Acuticoccus sediminis: one gene and its partners. The protein of the gene in region 3 interacts with the protein of the main gene of each other region in a pairwise test. Links are inferred from orthologs where the notes say so. Each region holds a gene or a part of one and is shown on either strand. Other genes may lie near its edges.

Region 1 (5,248 bases), on a different replicon or contig from region 3:
GCCGGTGACGATCGACTTGCACCGCTTCACCTCCGCCTGCATCTCTGCGATCTCCTGTGCGCGATCCGGGTCGTTGGCGAACTCCGGCATGTGCTGCCAGTCACCCAGCGTGACCGACAGCGAGGCGAGCGGCGTGCCGAGCTCGTGCGCGGCCCCCGATGCCAGAAGTCCCATTCGCACAATATGATCTTCTTCGACTGCGTTCTGGCGCAAGGCCGCTATGCGGGCGTCACGTTCGCGCAGGTTGCCGGCGATGCGGGTGAGGAAGGCGACAAGGAGGCCGGCCATCAGCACGAAGCAGGTCAAAAGCCCCAACGTATGCAAGCGGAAGAGCTCGGAATCGTTGCGGCCGGGAACCTGAAGCGGCTCGTACTTGAGCGTGAGGCCGATGTAGCAGGCGGTCGTCATGGCGACGATAAGCCACGCCGACCTTGCGTCGAGCAGGACCGCCGCGAGCGCGACCTGCAGCAGGTAGAGCGCGGCGAACGGGTTGGCCCCGCCGCCGCTCATGTAGAGTTGAGCCGTCAGCGCCGCGACGTCGAGCACCAGCACCAGCAGGAGCGTCTCCGGCGCGACCCTCTCGCGCCGCCGCACCCAGCGCAGGCTGACGAGGCTGAGGGCGATCTGGGCGAGGACGACGATGCCCATCTCCGGGAGCGGCAGCGCCACGCCGAAGCCGGGGCCGACGACGAGGATGGTCACCACCTGCCCCGCCACCGCGATCCAGCGGAGCTGGATCAGGAGGAGCATGTTCTTCTTGCCGCTGTCGTCCGCGCCGGACCCTGGCCGAAGCGCGTCGGCAGCGCTGACCCGCGCCGCGCCGGTGCCGCTCAAATTCTCGCCTCCAAAATTCGGGGCGTCCGTTCGCCGCCGGGTGCCGGCCCCGGCGTGCCGCCGGACCGTCCGCGCGGGCACGCAAGGCCTGTGGCCGGGCTAACCGCCGACGGCCACCCGCTTCGTATCGCCCCGCCCGCTTTCGGACCGCGCCGTCCCGGATCGTCCGGCCTCGGACGGTCCCCTCTCACGGCGCAGTCCGAGCGCCGTGATCGCGATGGATGTCAGCGCCAGGGCGAACCATGTCAACGCATAAACGAGGTGGGAATTGCGGAACTGGACGACCGTGAGGCCGCCGACCGGGACCTCGCCCGGCGCGTCCGCGTCCGCGTCGATAAAATAGGGCGCGACCGCGCCGAGGCCCCCGGCGGTGGCGATCGCGGCGGTGTCGCGCGAGTACCAGCGGCCGGCGTCCGGGTCGTTGGAGCGCAGGAAGGCGCCGCCCGGCTCCGTGACGCGCAGGAGGCCGGTGACCGTCACCGGTCCCTCCGGCGGCGCGATGTCGGCGGGGGTGCGGCGGTCCGGCGGCGCGAAGCCGCGGTTGACGAGGACGGTGAAGCCTTCCGCCGTCGCGAGCGGGGTCAGGACCCAGCTGCCGGGGCCGAGTTCGGTGACGGCCTGCACCAGCGTGTCGTGGCCGGTCTCGTAGGTGCCCGTGGCGGTGACGCGGCGGTAGGCGTCCCCGTCGGCGGTGATGCCGGCCCAGCCGTCGGGGCCGGGCGCGGCGACCGGCGCGGCGGCGAGGCGCGCGTCGACCCGGGCGATCAGGTCGAGCTTCCACTCCCGCCGCTGCAGCTGCCACACGCCGAGGCACACGAAGACGACCGTCGCGAAGGCGGCGAATCCGATGGCGAGCGTACGGCGCTTGCGTCCCACGGCGGTCTCAGCCCCCGCTGGCCGCGCTCCCGGAGAGGGGCGCGACGTTCCACGGCATCATGTTGGTGTTCATGTGGTACATGACCCAGAGCGAGCCGGCGAGCGTGATCACCACCAGGACGAGGGTGAAGATCAGCGCCATCATCGTCCAGCCGCCTTCCGCGCTTGGCGTCATGTGCAGGAAAAACACCATGTGCACGACGATCTGGACCACGGCGAAGCCCATGACGAGGAGCGCCGTCGTCGTCTTGTCCGGGATATACCCGCTCATCACCAGCCAGAACGGGATCGCCGTCAGGATGACCGACAGGATGAAGCCGGTCATGTAGCCGGAGAAGGTGCCGCCGGGGTGACCGGCGTCGTGTCCGTGGCCGTGGTCGTCGTGGTGAGCGTCGGTGTGGGTCTCAGCGCTCATCACAGGGCTCCCAGGAGATAGACGAAGGTGAAGACGCCGATCCAGATGACGTCGAGGAAGTGCCAGAACAGGCTGAGGCACATCAGACGGCGGCGGTTGGCGGCGATCAGGCCGAGCTTCCTGACCTGGACCATCAGCACGATCAGCCAGACGATGCCGACGGTCACGTGCAGCCCGTGGGTGCCGACCAGCGCGAAGAAGGCCGACAGGAAGGCCGAGCGGCCCGGGCCCGCCCCCTCGTGGATGAGGTGGGCGAACTCGTAGAGCTCGATGCCGATGAACGCGGCGCCGAAGAGGCCCGTGACGACGAGCCAGCGCTGCACCTGCGGCACCGACCCCTTCTCCATCGCCAGCATGGCGAAGCCGTAGGTGATGGAGGAGAGGAGCAGCATCGTCGTGTTGATCGCGACGAGCGGCAGCTCGAACAGCTCCGCCGCTCCGGGACCGCCCGCGGTCGCCTGGCTCAGCACACCGTAGGTGGCGAACAGGCTCGCGAAGATGAGACAGTCGCTCATCAGGTAGATCCAGAAGCCGAGCATGGTCGAGCCGCCCGACTCATGCGCGTGCTCGTCCGTCAGGTAGAAGGTCGGCGTCGTCATCTCGCTCTCGGGCGCGGGTGTTGCAGTCGACATTCAGGCCCCCTGCCCCAGGAGCGTGGTGCGCTGGGCCTCGGTCTCGACGACCACATCGGCCGGCACGTCCATGTCACGGTCGTAGTTGAAGGTGTGGTGGATCGCGGTGGCGATCATCGCGACGAAGGCCACGACGGCGAGCCACCAGATGTACCAGACCAGGGAGAAGCCGCAGATAAAGGCGAGGCCGGCCAGGATGATCCCCGTGCCCGTGTTCCTGGGCATGTGGATCGACTTGAAGCCTTCCAGCGGCCGCGTGTAGCCGCGCCTCTTCATGTCCCACCAGGCGTCCGAGTCATGGATGACCGGGGTGAAGGCGAAGTTGTAGTCCGGCGGCGGCGAGGAGGTGGACCACTCCAGCGTGCGGCCGTTCCACGGGTCGCCCGTCGTGTCCCGCAGCTTCTCGCGGTTCTTGATCGACCAGGCGATCTGGATGAGGAAGGCGAGGATGCCCACCGCGATCAGCGCGGCGCCGAAGGCGGCGATGATGAACCAGATCTGCAGCGACGGATCGTCGAAGTGGTTCAGGCGGCGCGTCACGCCCATCAGGCCGAGCACGTAGAGCGGCATGAAGGCGAAGTAGAAGCCGATCACCCAGAACCAGAAGGAGACCTTGCCCCAGAACGGGTCGAGCTTGAAGCCGAACGCCTTCGGCCACCAGAAGCTGATGCCCGCGAACATGCCGAACAGCACGCCGCCGATGATCACGTTGTGGAAGTGCGCGACCAGGAACAGCGAGTTGTGGAGGACGAAGTCCGCCGGCGGCACGGCCAGCAGCACGCCCGTCATGCCGCCGATCACGAACGTCAGCATGAAGGCGATGGTCCACATCATCGGCAGCTCGAAGCGGATGCGGCCGTGGTACATCGTGAACAGCCAGTTGAACATCTTCGCCCCGGTCGGGATCGAGATGATCATGGTCGTGATGCCGAAGAACGAGTTCACGCTCGCACCCGACCCCATCGTGAAGAAGTGGTGCAGCCACACGATGTAGGCGAGCACGGTGATGACCACCGTCGCATAGACCATCGACGTGTAACCGAAGAGGCGCTTGCCGCAGAACGTCGAGACGACCTCGGAGAAGATGCCGAAGGCCGGCAGGATGAGGATGTACACCTCCGGGTGACCCCAGATCCAGATGAGGTTGATGTACATCATGGCGTTGCCGCCACCGTCATTGGTGAAGAAGTGCGTGCCGACGTAGCGGTCGAGCGTCAGCATCGCGAGCACCGCCGTCAGGACCGGGAAGGCCGCGACGATGAGGATGTTGGCGCACAGCGCGGTCCACGTGAACACGGGCATCTTCATCATGCCCATGCCCGGCGCGCGCATCTTGATGATGGTCGCGATCAGGTTGACGCCCGATAGGAGTGTGCCCACACCCGCGATCTGCAACGCCCATATGTAATAGTCGACGCCGACGTCCGGACTGTAGGTGATGTCCGACAGCGGCGGGTAGGCGAGCCAGCCGGTCCGCGCGAACAGGCCGATGAACAGCGACGTCATCACCAGGACCGCGCCGGACACCGTCATCCAGAACGAGAAGTTGTTCAGGAACGGGAAGGCGACGTCGCGCGCGCCGATCTGCAGCGGCACCACGTAGTTCATGAAGCCGGTGACGAACGGCATCGCCACGAAGAAGATCATGATCACGCCGTGCGCGGTGAAGATCTGGTCGTAGTGGTGCGGCGGCAGGTAGCCCTCGTTCCCGCCGAACGCCATCGCCTGCTGCGCGCGCATCATGATCGCGTCCGCGAAGCCGCGCAGCAGCATGATGAGCCCGAGCACCATGTACATGATGCCGATGCGCTTGTGGTCGACGGTGGTGAACCACTCACGCCACAGGTAGCCCCAGAGCTTGAAGTAGGTGATCGCGCCCAGGACCGCCGCGCCGCCGATCGCGACCGCGATGAAGGTCACGATCAGGATCGGCTCGTGGAACGGCAGGGAGTCGAACGAGAGGCGCCCGAACAGGAACGCCCAAAGCTGAGAAAACATTACTGGGCTCGGTCAGAGTTGCGTGGGGGCGGGAAGCGCGGCTTCCGTCGCTTGCCAGGACTTGTCGGTGGGCGTCTTCATGCCGGCGCCGCGGACGGGGGAGAGGCCCGTGCCGTGCGGCCGCGACATCGGCGCGTCGACGGTGAAATCGGCTTCGTTGAGGCTCGCGGTCGTGAGCGGGCCGCACAGCGGCGAGCCGTCGTCCGCGACCATCCACTCGCTCATGCAGAGCGAGCCCGGCTCGACGCACTGCTCGACGATCGCCTGGAACAGCGACGGGTCGACGTTCGTGAAGGTCTCGGCGGGGACCTTCTCGCTGGGCTTGGCGAGTTCCAGGTAGGCGTCGCGGTCGAGGGTCCTGGCGGAGCTCCGGGCCGCCTCGATCCAGGCGTCGAAACCGGCGTCGTCGACCGACTTCATGACGAAGCGCATGCCCGAGAAGCCTTCGCCGCTGTAGTTGCTCGAGAAGCCCTCGAACTCGCCCGGCTGGTTC
Region 2 (6,213 bases), on a different replicon or contig from region 3:
CGTGCCGACGCGATCAGCGGCGACGCCGCCATGGCGCCGAGCAGCTGGTTGCGCGCCTCGAGAAGCTGCTCGTGCGTCTGCCCTGCGCGGGCCTGGAGGTAGAAGTCGAAGCCCGACACGTTGCCGAGTTCGATCACCGCCGGCGGCACCACCGGGAAGACGAGCGCGTCCTGGATCTGGCTGAGCGCGCCGTAGGCCCGGCCCGCCAGCGCCTGCACCGCCTGGCCCGGCTCGGTCCGCTCGTCCCAGTCCTTCAGCCGGACGAAGCCGATGCCCATGTTCTGGCCACCGCCCGCGAACGAGAAGCCGACCACCGTGAAGATGGAGTTCACGTCGTCCTGCTCGTGGTCGAGGTAGTAGTCCTCGATCGTCTTGATGGTCTGGAGCGTGCGCCCTGCCGTGGCGCCGGTCGGCGCCTGGACGAGGGTGAACATGATCCCCTGGTCTTCGTCCGGCAGGAAGCCCGTCGGCGTGTTGATGAAGAGGTAGACCATGCCCCCGGCGAGGGCGAGGTAGATGATGCCCATCCGCAGCGGCCGCCCGGCGGTCGCGCCGACCAGCCTGGAGTAGCCGTTCTGCGTGGCGTTGAAGCCGCGGTTGAACCAGCCGAACGGACCGCGCTTCACGGCGCCGTGCTTGGGCTGCTTCAGGAGCTGGGCGCAGAGGGCCGGCGTCAGCGTCAATGCGACGACCACCGACAGCGCCATCGCCGAGACGATGGTGACGGCGAACTGCTTGTAGATGACGCCGGTCGAGCCGCCGAAGAAGGCCATCGGCACGAACACCGCCGACAGCACCATCGCGATGCCGATGAGGGCGCCCGTGATCTGCCCCATGGACTTGCGTGTCGCCTCGCGCGGGGTGAGGCCTTCCTCCTCCATGATGCGCTCGACGTTCTCCACCACGACGATCGCGTCGTCGACGAGGAGGCCGATGGCCAGCACCATGGCGAGCATCGTCAGCGTGTTGATGGAGAACCCTGCCGCCGCCAGCACGCCGAACGTTCCGAGCAGAACGACCGGCACCGCGAGCGTCGGGATGAGGGTCGCGCGGAAGTTCTGCAGGAACAGGAACATCACGAAGAACACGAGCACGATCGCCTCGAAGAGGGTGTGGATCACCGACTCGATGGAGATCGTGACGAACGGCGTCGTGTCGTACGGGACGACGTAGGAGACGCCCTCGGGGAAGAACTGGGCGAACTCGTCGACCCGTGCGCGGACGGCCTCGGCGGTGTCGAGCGCGTTGGCGCCGGTCGCGAGCTGGATCGCCATGCCGGACGCCGGCTGGCGGTTGTAGCGGGCGATGGTCTGGTAGCTCTCCGCGCCGATCTCCACCCGGGCGACGTCCTGCAGGAGGACGAGGCCGCCGTCGGTCTCGGCGCGCACGACGATCTGCTCGAAGTCCTGCGGCGTCTGCAGCAGCGACTGGGCGGTGACCGTCGCGTTCAGCATCTGCCCCTCGACCGCGGGGAGGCTGCCGAACTCGCCGGCGGAGATCTGCGCGTTCTCTGCCGCGACGGCGTTGACCACGGCCTCGGCCGACAGCTCGTAGGCGGCGAGCTTGGACGGGTCGAGCCAGATGCGCATCGCGTACTGCGAGCCGAACACCTGCACCTTGCCGACGCCCTGGATGCGGCTGATCTCGTCGACCATGTTGGACGTCAGGTAGTCGGACAGGTCCACCTGATCGAGCGCGCCGTCTTCGGAGATGAGCGCGATCACCATGAGGAAGCCGGCGGACGACTTCTCCACCGTAATGCCCTGGCGCTGCACGGTCTCGGGTAGGAGCGGTGTCGCCTGACTGAGGCGGTTCTGCACCTGCACCTGCGCGATGTCGGGGTCGGTGCCGGTGCGGAAGGTGAGGGTGATCTCGGCCTGGCCCGTCGACGTCGAGTTCGACGAGATGTAGCGCAGGCCGTCGAGACCGGTCATCTGCTGCTCGATGACCTGGGTGACGGTGTTGGCGACCGTCTCGGCGGACGCGCCGGGATAAGTGGCTGTGATCTGCACCGACGGCGGGGCGATCTGCGGGTACTGCGCGACCGGCAGCGTCATGATCGCGAGGATGCCGACGCCCATGATGATGATCGAGATCACCCAGGCAAAAACGGGACGATCAATGAAGAACTGTGCCATGAGTGACCTTTAGCAGCCCGGCAACGTGCAGCAGCACGCTTAGCGATCGGTCCCTAGAGCACATTCCGCGAACGGGCTCCAGAACTTGAATGTCGCATTCGCCGGGGAGGGGGGCAGGATCCACACTTCCTGAGGCGAGCTTATAGCAGCCGATCCCCGCGCGGCCTACCGGGGCGGCGCATCTCAGTGTTGCGACGCACCATCCGGCCGGAAGGTGTGGGATCCCTGCCGCGCCGGCCCTCGCGACGGCGCGAGCGGATGCCGCCCGTTATCGCGGCCAGCGCGGGGCCCGGCGTAGGATGCAGAGGAGCCGGGTGCTCAGGCGTAGGCGACGTCGACCACGCCGGGTATCGACTTGATGGCGTTGGCGACCGATCGCGAGACGGCGCGCGGCTCCCGCAGGGCCATCTCCACCTCGCGGCCGCCGCCCTGGGTGAGGGCGACTAGCTTCACCGTGCACATCCCCTGATGACCGATCAGCCGCTCGATCGAGGTGATGACGTCGGCGCGGTCGAGGAAGACGGTGAGCGTCGTCGACTGCTTGGCGGCCAGCTTCTCCAGCGGCTCCACGTGGCCGATGCGGATCGAGATGCCTTCCTCCTCCTCCCGCGCGGTCACGGAAAGGAGGACGCAGCTCCCCGGCTCGAGCTTCTCCCGGTACGCGTCGAGCGTGTCGGAGAAGGCGATCGCCTCGTACTGGCCGGACGGGTCGGAGAGGGCGAGGATCCCCATCCGGTTGCCGCTCTTGGTGCGGCGCTCCTGCCGTGAGACGACAACGCCGGCGATCTTCGCCCCCTCTCCCCGGCGCACGGCGGCCGGGAAGTCGCGCCACTGCGGCACGCCGGCCTTCTCCAGCGCCTCGCGGTAGTCGTCGAGCGGGTGCGCGGAGAGGTAGAAGCCGATGGCGTCGAGCTCGCGCTTCAGCCGCTCGTGCGGGGTCCAGACCGCATTGGTGGGCAGGCGGATGTCCTCCGCCGCGCTGGCGCCGAAGAAGTCGTTCTGGCCGACCGCCGCGCCGGAGGCGACGCGGTTGGCAACGCCCAGCACCTGTTCCAGACCCGCCGAGAGGCTGCCCCGGTCCGGCACCCAGACGTCGAAGGTGCCGGCCGCGACGAGCGCCTCCATGGAGCGCTTGGGCGCGGCCTTCGGGTCGAGGCGGTTCGCGAAGTCCGAGAGGTCCTTGTACGGCGCCTTGGCGCGCGTCTCCTCGATGTGGTGCACGAGGGGCCAGCCGACGCCCTTGATGGCGCCGAGGCCGTAGACGATATCACCCTTCTCCACCGAGAACTCGCCCTTCGACTTCTCGATGGAGGGTGGCAGCACCTTTATGCCCATGCGCTGCGCCTCGCCCCGGAAGTCGGCGAGCTTGTCGGTGTTGCCCATGTCGAGGGTCATCGACGCGGCGAGGAACTCCGACGGGTAGTGCGTCTTCAGGTAGGCCGTATGGTAGGCGACGAGGGCGTAGGCGGCGGCGTGGGACTTGTTGAACCCGTAGTTCGCGAACTTGGCGACGAGGTCGAAGATGCGGTTCGCGTCGGCCGCCCTGGTGCCGTCCTTCACCGCGCCGTCGACGAAGCGGTCGCGCTGCACCGCCATTTCGGCGGCGATCTTCTTGCCCATGGCGCGGCGCAGCAGGTCGGCTTCGCCGAGCGAGTAGCCCGACAGGACCTGCGCGATCTGCATCACCTGCTCCTGGTAGATGATGATGCCGTAGGTCTCTTTCAGGATCGGCTCGAGCTTGGGGTGGAGGTAGTCCGGCTCCTCCAGCCCCTGCTTGCGGCGGTTGTAGCTCGGGATGTTGTCCATCGGGCCCGGGCGGTAGAGCGCCACGATGGCGATGATGTCCTCGAACCGGTCGGGCTTCATGCCGACCAGCGCCTTCCTCATGCCCTGACTTTCCAGCTGGAAAACGCCGGCGGTCTCGCCCCTCGCGAGCAGCTCGTAGGTGGGGCCGTCGTCCAGCGGCAGGGTATCGAGGTCGATCTCGTCCGGGATCAGGGCGATTGCGCGCTCGATGGTGGTGAGCGTCTTGAGGCCAAGGAAGTCGAACTTCACCAGGCCGCCCGATTCCACCCATTTCATGTTGTACTGGGTGACGGGGAGGTCGGACCGCGGGTCGCGGTAGAGGGGGACGATCTCCTCCAGCGGCCGGTCGCCGATGACGATGCCGGCGGCGTGGGTGGAGGCGTGGCGGTAGAGCCCCTCGAGCTTCAGCGCCATCTGCAGCAGGCGGTCGATCTCGCCGTCCTGCGCCTTCGCCTCCTGCAGCTTCGATTCCTGCTCCAGCGCCTGGCCGAGGGTGATCGGGTTGGCAGGGTTGGAGGGGACGAGCTTGGCGAGCTGGTCGACCTTGCCGTACGGCATGTCGAGCACGCGGCCGACGTCGCGCACCACGGCGCGGGCCTGGAGGGTCCCGAAGGTGATGATCTGCGCCACCCGGTCCGGGCCGTAGCGCTCCTGGACGTAGTGGATGACCCGGTCGCGCTTCTCCTGGCAGAAGTCGACGTCGAAGTCCGGCATCGAGACGCGTTCCGGGTTGAGGAAGCGCTCGAACAGGAGGTCGAAGCGGAGCGGGTCGAGGTCGGTGATCGTCAGCGCGTAGGCGACGAGCGAGCCGGCGCCCGAGCCGCGGCCCGGCCCCACGGCGACGTCGTGCGCCTTCGCCCACTGGATGAAGTCGGCGACGATGAGGAAGTAGCCGGGGAACTTCATCCGGCAGATGATGCCGAGCTCGTGCTCCAGGCGGTGCTCGTACGCCTCGCGGTCGACGCCGGGCGCCATGCCGCGCGTGGCGAAGCGCCGTTCTAGGCCGTCTTTCGCCATCTGGGTGAGCCGCTCGGCCTCGGCCTCCAGCTCCTGCTCCTCGGTCTTGTCCTCCGGCGGCAGGCCCTGGGCCTTGCGCTCGGCGGCGATGAAGCGCGGCAGCATCGGCGGGCACTTCTTTACCCGGAAGTGGGAGCGCATGGCGATCTCGACCGTCGAGGCGATCGCCTCCGGGAGGTCGCTGAAGAGGGCCTCCATCTCGCCCTGGGTCTTGAAATAGTGTTCCGGCGTCAGGCGCCGCCGGTCGTCGTCGGCGAGGCGGCGGCCTTCGGCGATGGCGATCAGCGCGTCGTGCGCCTCGTAGTCGTCGCGCTTGGCGAAGTAGACCTCGTTGGTGGCGACGAGGGGAACGCCCCTGTCGTAGGCGAGGCCCACGGCGAACGCCTCGAACGTGTTCTCCGCCGTCGTCCCGTGGCGCTGGAGCTCACAATAGAAACGATCTCCGAACGTTTCGCGAAGTTCGTCGAACAGCGCGGCGGCGCCGTCGGTCTCGCCGAGCTCGAGCGTCTTGCCGACGGGACCGTCGGTCCAGCCGGAGAGGGCGATGATGCCGTCGGCGTAGGGGGCGAGGCCGTCGACCGGGACGGCGACGGTCTCGCCGTCCGACTTCAGGTAGGCGTGGCTGATCAGCCGCTGCAGGTTGGCGAAGCTGTCCGGGCAGGTGGCGATCAGGGGCATGCGGGCGATGGGCGTGATCCGCCGGCCACCCTGGATCCGCTCGGCGAGGCGGATGGGGACGGTGCAGGCGATGAGGGGCTGCACGCCCTCGCCATACGCCTTTTCCGAAAACTCCAATGCGCCGAAGAGATTGGCCGTGTCGCTGACGGCGACGGCGGGCTGATTGTCCGCCGCTGCAAGCGACACGATCTTCTTGAGGTGCAGCGCGCCTTCCAGGAGAGAGTAGGCCGAGTGGACCCTCAGATGGACGAACATGACGCGCCTCCCAGATACCGGCGCTCACCTTAGCGCCGGATCGGTCCGATGGGATCACACGAGGGGGACCTGCATTCCGTCAATCCACAGAATGAGGGCGACGACGAAGGCCGAACAGGAAACGAACGCACCACAATCGAGAAAGAACCGCTGCATCACTGACCTCTCTTTGTTCTCATTGGAACGTAGTAGAATGTTCCGAGAACATCAAGCGTGATTCGCGAGAAACTTATTCGACAGATAGCGTCAATTATAGCGCGACGATTCGGCCTTCCTTCAGGGTTACCGTGCGGTCGAGCTGGCTCGCGAGGGCCTGGTT
Region 3 (7,294 bases):
CCCTGAAGGGCCGCGCCCGTGGGCCTACTGCGTGACCGCGCAGGTCAACGGCGGCTACCTGAAGGAAGGCGAGACGATCACGCTGACGTTCGGCGACATGTCGCGCGGCTCGCCCGGCATGCTGATGCAGACCTTCGCCGAGCACAGCTACGAGTTCCGTGTCGCGACGGACGTGCAGGCGACGGGCAACTTCCTGCCGCTTTCCGAGCAGTTCGTCGTCCCGGTGGTGGCCGGCCCCGCGCACCGCTGGGCGGCGGTGATGCCGACCCTGCGCCGCCCGGGCGAGCCGTTCCACCTCGGCCTGAAGTCCGAGGACCGCAACGGCAACCCGACGCAGCAGGCGAAGGGGCGGGTGAGGCTCGAGCCGTCGCTCCCGGTGACGGGCCTCGACCTCGAGTTCGACTACGCGCCCGGCGACCGCTCGATGGTGTTCGAGGGGCTGAGCGTCGCGGCGCCCGGCACGCTGCGCATCAAGGTGTTCGTCGACGACGCGCTGGTCGCGGAGGCGGGGCCGCTCGTCGTCGAGGCGGGCGATCATGCCGGGTTCTGGGGCGACCTGCACGGGCAGACAGGCGAGACCATCGGCGTCAACACCATCGAGAGCTACTTCGATTTCGCCCGCAACAAGGCGTTCCTCGACGTCTCGGCCCACCAGGGCAACGACTTCCAGATCAACCTGCCCTTCTGGGCACGGCTCAACGAGCTGACGGCGGAGTGGAACGAGCCGGGGCGCTTCACCGTGTTCCCGGGCTACGAGTGGTCCGGCAACACGGCGGTCGGCGGCGACCACAACGTCTACTTCGCGACCGAGGGGCGCACCATCGCGCGGTGCAGCCACGCGATCCTCGAGGACCGCTCCGACCTCATGACCGACGCGAACACCCTGACCGACCTCTACGACAAGCTGCGCGGCGAGGACTGCGTGATCTACGCCCACGTCGGCGGGCGCTACGCGAACATCTTCTACGACCACGACCCGAAGCTCGAGACGGCGGTGGAGATGCACTCCGCCTGGGGGACGTTCGAGTGGATCCTGACCGACGGGTTCCCGCTCGGCCGCCGCGTCGGCGTGGTCTGCAACAGCGACGGCCACAAGGGGCGGCCGGGCGCCAGCTATCCCGGCGCGTCGCGCTTCGGCGCCTATGGCGGGCTCACCTGCTTCCTCACCGACCGCAACGACCGCGCCTCGATCATGGAGGCGCAGCGCCGCCGCCATCACTACGGCACCACCGGCTGCCGCCTCTTCATGGATGTGACGGCCACGCTGCCGGACGGATCGGTCGTCTTCGAGCGCAATCCGGCCGCCGACCCGGATGCGGCACGGGCCGAGGCGCGGACCGCGATCATGGGCGATATCGTCAGGGTCGCGGGCGGGGAGGTCACGCTCGCCGTCCGGATCGAGGCGCACGCGGGGATCGAGCGCGTCGAGCTGCGCGACGGGGCGGCGCCGCTGGAGGTGATCCGCACCTACGGCGAGGAGGACCTCGGCAACCGCATCCGCGTCCTGTGGGCGGGGGCGGAGTATCGCGGCCGCGGGCGCGACACGCTGTGGACCGGCCGCGCCCGCTTCGCCGGCGCTTCCATCGACCGGTTCGAGACGGTGAACCATTGGAACAAGGAGCAGATGCTTGAGCAGCGCGGCGGCGAGAGCGTCTCGTTCAAGGGCGTCACCACCGGCAACTTCATGGGCTTCGACGCCTGGCTCACCGCCACGGACGGCTCGGTGCTCACCGTCGAGACCAACCGGGGGACGCTGGAGCGGCCGCTGGCCGGGATCGGCCTCGACCCGATCGTCATGGACGCGGGCGGCCTCGACCGGCGCCTCAGCGTGCAGCGGCTGCCCGAGGCGCGTCTCGCCCGCAGCCTCTCGTTCGAGCGCACGCTCACCTTGAAGGCGGACGGGGACACGCCGATCTGGATCGCCGTCACCACCGAGGACGGCTTCCAGGCGTGGTCGAGCCCCATCTACCTGTTCCGCTGAACTCCGCTGCGCGGCGGCGCTCCGCCCGCCGCCACGCTTCGCCCGCGCCGGGCCGGGGCGCCGCGAATTAGGACGCCGTGTCGGTGAGACGGGCGATCTCGTCCGCGTTCAGCGACAGGGTCGCGGCCTTCGCGAAGCTCTCGACCTGGGCGACGCTGGTGGCGCTGGCGATCGGCGCCGTCACGCCCTCGCGGGCGATGAGCCAGGCGAGCGCCTGGTAGGCGGGCAGCCCGTCCGCCTCGGCCGTGGCGACCGGCACGTCAACGACGGCCAGGCGCTGAAGGACTGGGCGGTCGCCGGTGCGGGGGTCGTGATGAAGTCGAGCTTCGACGTCGCGGAGGAGCTCGCCGCCGGCCGGCTCGAGACGGCGTTGGAGGCGTTTACGGCGGAGGCGACGAACCTTTACGCCGTGTCCCCGCCGCGCAGCCGCGCATCGCGCCGGGTGCGGATGCTCCTCGACCACCTGACCGAGGGGCTCGCCGGCATCGGCGCCGCGCCGCGCGTCTGAACGGCGCCTGCCGTCAGATCTGCAGGACCACCGGGCTGAGGAGAAGAACGGCCGGAACGGCGATCGCGGCGGCCACCGTCTGCACCGTGACGATGGAGGCCATCAGCGGCGCGTCGCCGCCGAGCTGGCGGGCGAGGATGTAGGCGGAAGACGCGGTCGGGAGCGTCTGGAACAGCACCGCGACGGCCGCCGGCGGCCCGCTCAGGCCGAACGCGAGGCAGGCGAGGACGGTCGCGGCCGGCATGACGCCGAACTTGAAGATCATCGCCGCCACCGTCGGCCGAACCGCCGTGCCGACGGCCTTCCACTGGAACGCCGCGCCGACGCACAGGAGGCCGAGCGGCAGGGAGGCCGTGCCGAGCGCCTTCACCGCGCCCGCGACACCCGGGGGGAGCCCCAGCCCGGTCGCCTGCAAGGTGACCCCGATCGCGCAGGCGACCACCAGCGGGTTCGTGACGATCCCGCGCACCACGCCGCGGATCGAGGGTTCCGCGCCGGCATATTGCGCGAACACCAGGATGACGAGGATGTTGACCGTCGGCACGATCGCCGCGTTGGCGACGGCCGAGAGGCCGATGGCCGGCGCGCCGAAGAGCGCGATCGCGGCCGTGACGCCGACATAGTTGTTGAAGCGGACGCCGCCCTGGAACACCGAAGTGAACGCCGGGCCGCCGCCGCCGATCACGCGCCGCGCCAGCACCATGAGGAGCGCGGTGCCGAAGGTGGAGACGACCAGCACCGCCGCGAGCCGCAGCACCGGGACGCCGTCGAGGTCGGCCATCGCGAGGCCGTGGATGAAGAGGCACGGCAGCAGCACGAAATAGGAGAGCCGCTCGGCCTGGGGCCAGAAGGTGTCCGCCAGGAAGCCCCGGCGGCGCATCAGGTTGCCGGCCGCCACGAGGAGGACGATCGGCGCGAGGGCGATGAGGATCGCGAGGACCATCACGCCCGCCCCAGGAAGTCGACGATGCGGCGGCAGCCCTCCACGAGGCTCGCTTCATCGAGCGCGAAGGAGAGGCGCAGGTGGTCGTCCCCGCCGAACGCCGAGCCCGGCACGACGGCGACGCCCGTCGCCTCCAGGAGCGCCATCGCCGTCTCGTCACCGTGGCGGCCGGCGATGCGGGGGAAGAGGTAGAAGGCCCCGTCGGGCGCTGCGGTCGACAGGTGCGGGCTCTCGGCGAGCACGGCCAGCGCCGCGTCGCGCCGCTTGCGGTAGATCTCCGCCCGGACCGGGAGCGAGTCCTGCGGGCCGGTCAGCGCCGCCACGGCGGCGATCTGGGACAGCGAGGACGTCTGCGTGGCGTTCTGCGACTGGACCGCGTTGATGGCGGTGACGAGGTCCTTCGGCCCGCCCGCCCAGCCGACGCGCCACCCCGTCATCGCGTACGCCTTGGAGACGCCGTCGATGGTCAGCGTCCGGTCCGCGAGGTCCGGCACGACCGCGGCGAACGAGGCGTAGGGCGTGTCGGAGAAGCGGATCGGCGCGTAGATGTCGTCGGAGAGGACGAGGATGCGCGGGTGGCCGGCGATCACCTCCGCGAGGGCGGCGAGATCGGACGCGGAGTAGACCGCGCCGGAGGGGTTGCCGGGCGCGTTGATGACGACCCAGCGCGTCTTCGGGGTGATCGCCGCGGCAAGCACGTCCGGGTCGAGGCGGAAGCCGGTTTCCAGCGCGGTCGGCACCACCACCGGCACCGCCCCGCAGGCCCGCACCATGTCCGGGTAGGACGCCCAGTAGGGTGCGGGGAGGACGACCTCGTCGCCTTTTTCGAGCGAGGCGAGGAAGGCGTTGAAGATCACCTGCTTGGCACCGCAGCCGACGGCGATCTCGTCGTCGGCGAAGGTGAGGCCGCGCTCCCGGGCGAAGTGCTCGCGGATCGCGGCCCGCAGCGGCGGGATGCCGTTGACGGGCGTGTAGCCCATGCGGCGGGTGTCGAGCGCCTCGTGCGCGGCGGCGATCACGTGGTCCGGCGGCGCGAAGTCGGGTTCGCCGAGGGTCAGGTCGATGACCTCGTGACCAGCGGCGCGATGCTCGGCCGCCTTGCGCGCCATGGCCAGGATGGGCGAGCCGGCGGCCACCGGCCGGAAGCGGGGCAGGGACATTCAAACCTCGTCACGGAAAAACACAGTGACGTGAGTACAGCCCCCGACGCCGAAGAAAAAACGCATAATTCTTCAGCAGAAGTAGCGAAAAACTCTATGGTCGGCTGACCGCGATCAGGGCCTCCACCAGCAGCGCCACGAAGCGGGCGGCCGGCGCCTCCTCCAGCGAGAGCACGCCGACGCGGCGTACGAGTTGCGGCTCGCCGAAGGGTTGGCGGTACAGCGGCGGCAGGCTCTCAAGGTCGCGCTCGTCGAGCGGGACGACGGCGACGCCGAGGCCGGTGGCGGCCATGCGGGCGAGCGCCTGCTGGCTGTCGAGCTCCATTTCCTCGCGCACGCGCAAGCCCTGCCGGCGCAGCTCGTCCTCGATGATGCGCCCGGCCCAGGCGCGCTTGTCGAAGCGCAGGAGCGGCAGGCGGGTGAGGAGGGTCCTCGTGTCCACGCCCTCGTGCTCCGGCGAGGCGACGACCCAGAAGCGGTCGCAGTACGTCGGGTCGAAGTGGAGGCCCGCGGGGTAGGGCTTGACCGGCTCGGTGGTGACCGCCGCGTCGATGTTGCCGGCCTCGATCTCGCGCGCGAGCTCGGCGGACATGCCGGAGTTGACACGGATATGGAGGCGCGGGTGCGCCGCCTGCAGCCGGCTCAGCGCCTCCGGAAGTACGCCGGCGAGCGCGGTCTGGATCGCGCCGAGCCGCAACCGCCCGGCGATCCCGGGGCCGGAGGCGACGGCGTCCTTGATGGCGTCGTAGCCGTCGAGCACGCCGCGGGCATGCTCGACGGCGATCTCGCCCGCCGCCGTCAGCACCGGCTGGCGGCGGGAGCGGTCGAACAGCGTGACGCCGAACTCCTCCTCGAGCGCCTTGACGTGGAGGCCGACGGCGGACGGGGTCAGCCCCAGCGCCTCCGCCGCGCGGGCGAAGGTGCCGTACCGGGTGATGGCGACGAGGCTGCGCAGCGCACGGAGCGACAAGGTCTCATCCTGTGGTGCCTCGCGGCGGCGTCACCGGTGGGCGGCGGCGTCCGCGAAGGTCGGTTTCTCGAACGCGACGTTATCGCCGAAGCACCAGGCGACGCCATCGCACGCGGCGACGGTCGCGGGATCGAGGGCGACGGCGCCCTTGTCGAGCCAGACCGAGCCGGGGCGTCCGTTCACCCACGCGTCGGGCGGCTGCATCGTCGAGGCGCGGTGCAGCACGTCCCAGATGAAATAGTGATGCGGCACGATGATCTTCGCGCCGAGCCGCGCCGCCACCGCGTCGGCCTGGGCGTAGGAGAGGACGTGCTCGGACCCGTCGACGGGCAGGAGCGCGACGTCCACCGGGCCGATCATCTCCCAGACGTGTTCCGGCGGGTCGGGCCGGTTGTCGCCCCAGTGCAGGATCCGGACGCCGCCGGTCTCGACGATGATCAGCGAGTTGTCGAACGAGCGCCAGTTGTGCGGCGGCAGCGTCTCCATCGGCGTGAGGCTGCGGGTGAGGTTCGCCCAGTTCCAGGCATTGTGCGTCGAATCGGAGACGTGCTTGTCGGCGATGCCGGTGATCGTGACGTCGGCGAACGCGAAGGTCCCGACGAGACGGTCGAGGATGACGTTGGCCGACACGAGATGCAGCCCGTCATGGTCGAAGTGGGCGTGGGTTGAGATGGCGATGTCCACCTCCGTCTTCGGGAAGTCGTAGAGGTACCAGTCCCAGCCGCCTGCGGGGTGGTTGCGCCAGGGGTCGATCATGATCGAGACGCCCGCCGGGGACGTGATACGGAACGCCGAGGAGCCGAAGAAGGCGAGCTCGGCCGGTCCCTTCGCCTCCGGCAGCCCCTCCTGCAGGGCGATCATGTGGTTGTTGTTCTCGGCCTGGCGCCAGGCCCAGAGGCCCTCGTCCTTGCGGTCTTTCATCGGTCCATCCGGGGTTGGTCCATCGCGCTGCGATCGATGAGGCGGCCGTCCTCGACGAGGACGCGGCCCTTCTTGATCACCGTCCGGGCCGAGTTGGCGCCGAAGCGGAACGGGATGCGGGCATGGTCGGGCGTGTCGAACACGGCGATGTCGGCCTGCTTGCCGGCGGCGAGCGAGCCGATCCGGGCGTCGAGGCGCAGCGCCCTGGCGGCGTTGATGGTGGCGCCCATCAGCGCCTCGTCCGCGGTGAGGCCGGAGAGGCGGCAGGCAAAGCCCATCGTCATCTGCTGCGACAGGTGCCAGCAGACGGGGCACAGGTCGGTGGCGATGGCGACGGTGACGCCATGGTCGCAGAACCGGCGGGCGTCGACCGGATGCGGGTGGTTCACCGCCCAGTCGAAGCCGGGGAAGAAGGCGACGGCGGTGCCGGCCTCTGCGAGGGCGTCGAGGTCGTCGTCGGAGAGCATGTTGGCGTGGTCGACGGAGGCGGCGCCCATCTCCACCGCGAGCCGGGCGCCGCCGACGTTGACGCGGGCGTCGGTATGGAGCTTGGCGACGAGGCCGTGGTCGGCGGCGACGGCGAGGACGCGCGCGCACTCCTCGATCGTGAAGACGTTGGGGTCGACGTAGACGTCGCAGAAGGTGGCGAGGTTCCGCTCGGCGATCTCCGGGATCGTCTCGGCGCAGATGGTGTCGAGGTAGCGCGCGGCGTCGTCCGGCCGGGCGTGCGCCCCGAGATATGTCGGCACGACCTCGAGGCCGGATATCTCGGCGACCAGCCGCGCCGCCTCCAGCGAGGCGATGTCGCTGG

The links.
Region 1: the proteins of DLJ53_RS12925 (region 3) and cyoB interact in binary tests that used the Escherichia coli proteins (3 or more experiments, as listed by UniProt). The link is inferred for Acuticoccus sediminis from one-to-one orthologs.
Region 2: the proteins of DLJ53_RS12925 (region 3) and dnaE interact in binary tests that used the Escherichia coli proteins (3 or more experiments, as listed by UniProt). The link is inferred for Acuticoccus sediminis from one-to-one orthologs.

Annotation. Positions count from the first base shown.
Region 1 is NZ_QHHQ01000005.1:155,322-160,569, forward strand. What follows is about bases 2,257-5,248. They hold cyoB (cytochrome o ubiquinol oxidase subunit I), read right to left. Parts: upstream 4,756-5,248; coding sequence 2,758-4,755; downstream 2,257-2,757. Other genes in these bases: cyoC (cytochrome o ubiquinol oxidase subunit III), read right to left, coding at 2,257-2,757; cyoA (ubiquinol oxidase subunit II), read right to left, coding at 4,768-5,248. Outside these bases: DLJ53_RS22320 (ATP-binding protein), read right to left, coding at 1-834; DLJ53_RS22325 (SURF1 family protein), read right to left, coding at 934-1,710; cyoD (cytochrome o ubiquinol oxidase subunit IV), read right to left, coding at 1,718-2,125; more of cyoC, read right to left, coding at 2,125-2,256. UniProt on the Escherichia coli protein: Cytochrome bo(3) ubiquinol oxidase is the terminal enzyme in the aerobic respiratory chain of E.coli that predominates when cells are grown at high aeration.
Region 2 is NZ_QHHQ01000008.1:89,030-95,242, forward strand. Bases 2,257-6,213 are described here. They hold dnaE (DNA polymerase III subunit alpha), read right to left. Parts: upstream 5,895-6,213; coding sequence 2,457-5,894; downstream 2,257-2,456. Other genes in these bases: DLJ53_RS28010 (ABC transporter ATP-binding protein), read right to left, coding at 6,145-6,213. Also shown: DLJ53_RS28000 (efflux RND transporter permease subunit), read right to left, coding at 1-2,138. UniProt on the Escherichia coli protein: DNA polymerase III is a complex, multichain enzyme responsible for most of the replicative synthesis in bacteria. This DNA polymerase also exhibits 3' to 5' exonuclease activity. The alpha chain is the DNA polymerase catalytic subunit.
Region 3 is NZ_QHHQ01000002.1:1,103,769-1,111,062, reverse strand. The notes cover bases 2,513-5,294. They hold DLJ53_RS12925 (pyridoxal phosphate-dependent aminotransferase), read right to left. Parts: upstream 4,593-5,294; coding sequence 3,432-4,592; downstream 2,513-3,431. Other genes in these bases: DLJ53_RS12920 (LysR family transcriptional regulator), read right to left, coding at 4,687-5,294; DLJ53_RS12930 (AEC family transporter), read right to left, coding at 2,513-3,432. Also shown: DLJ53_RS12940 (DUF3604 domain-containing protein), read left to right, coding at 1-1,981; DLJ53_RS36050 (aldo/keto reductase), read right to left, coding at 2,049-2,240; DLJ53_RS36045 (LysR substrate-binding domain-containing protein), read left to right, coding at 2,196-2,489; more of DLJ53_RS12930, read right to left, coding at 2,503-2,512; more of DLJ53_RS12920, read right to left, coding at 5,295-5,562; DLJ53_RS12915 (MBL fold metallo-hydrolase), read right to left, coding at 5,593-6,483; hutI (imidazolonepropionase), read right to left, coding at 6,480-7,294. UniProt on the Escherichia coli protein: Shows aminotransferase activity with methionine and histidine as substrates, and to a lesser extent also with phenylalanine.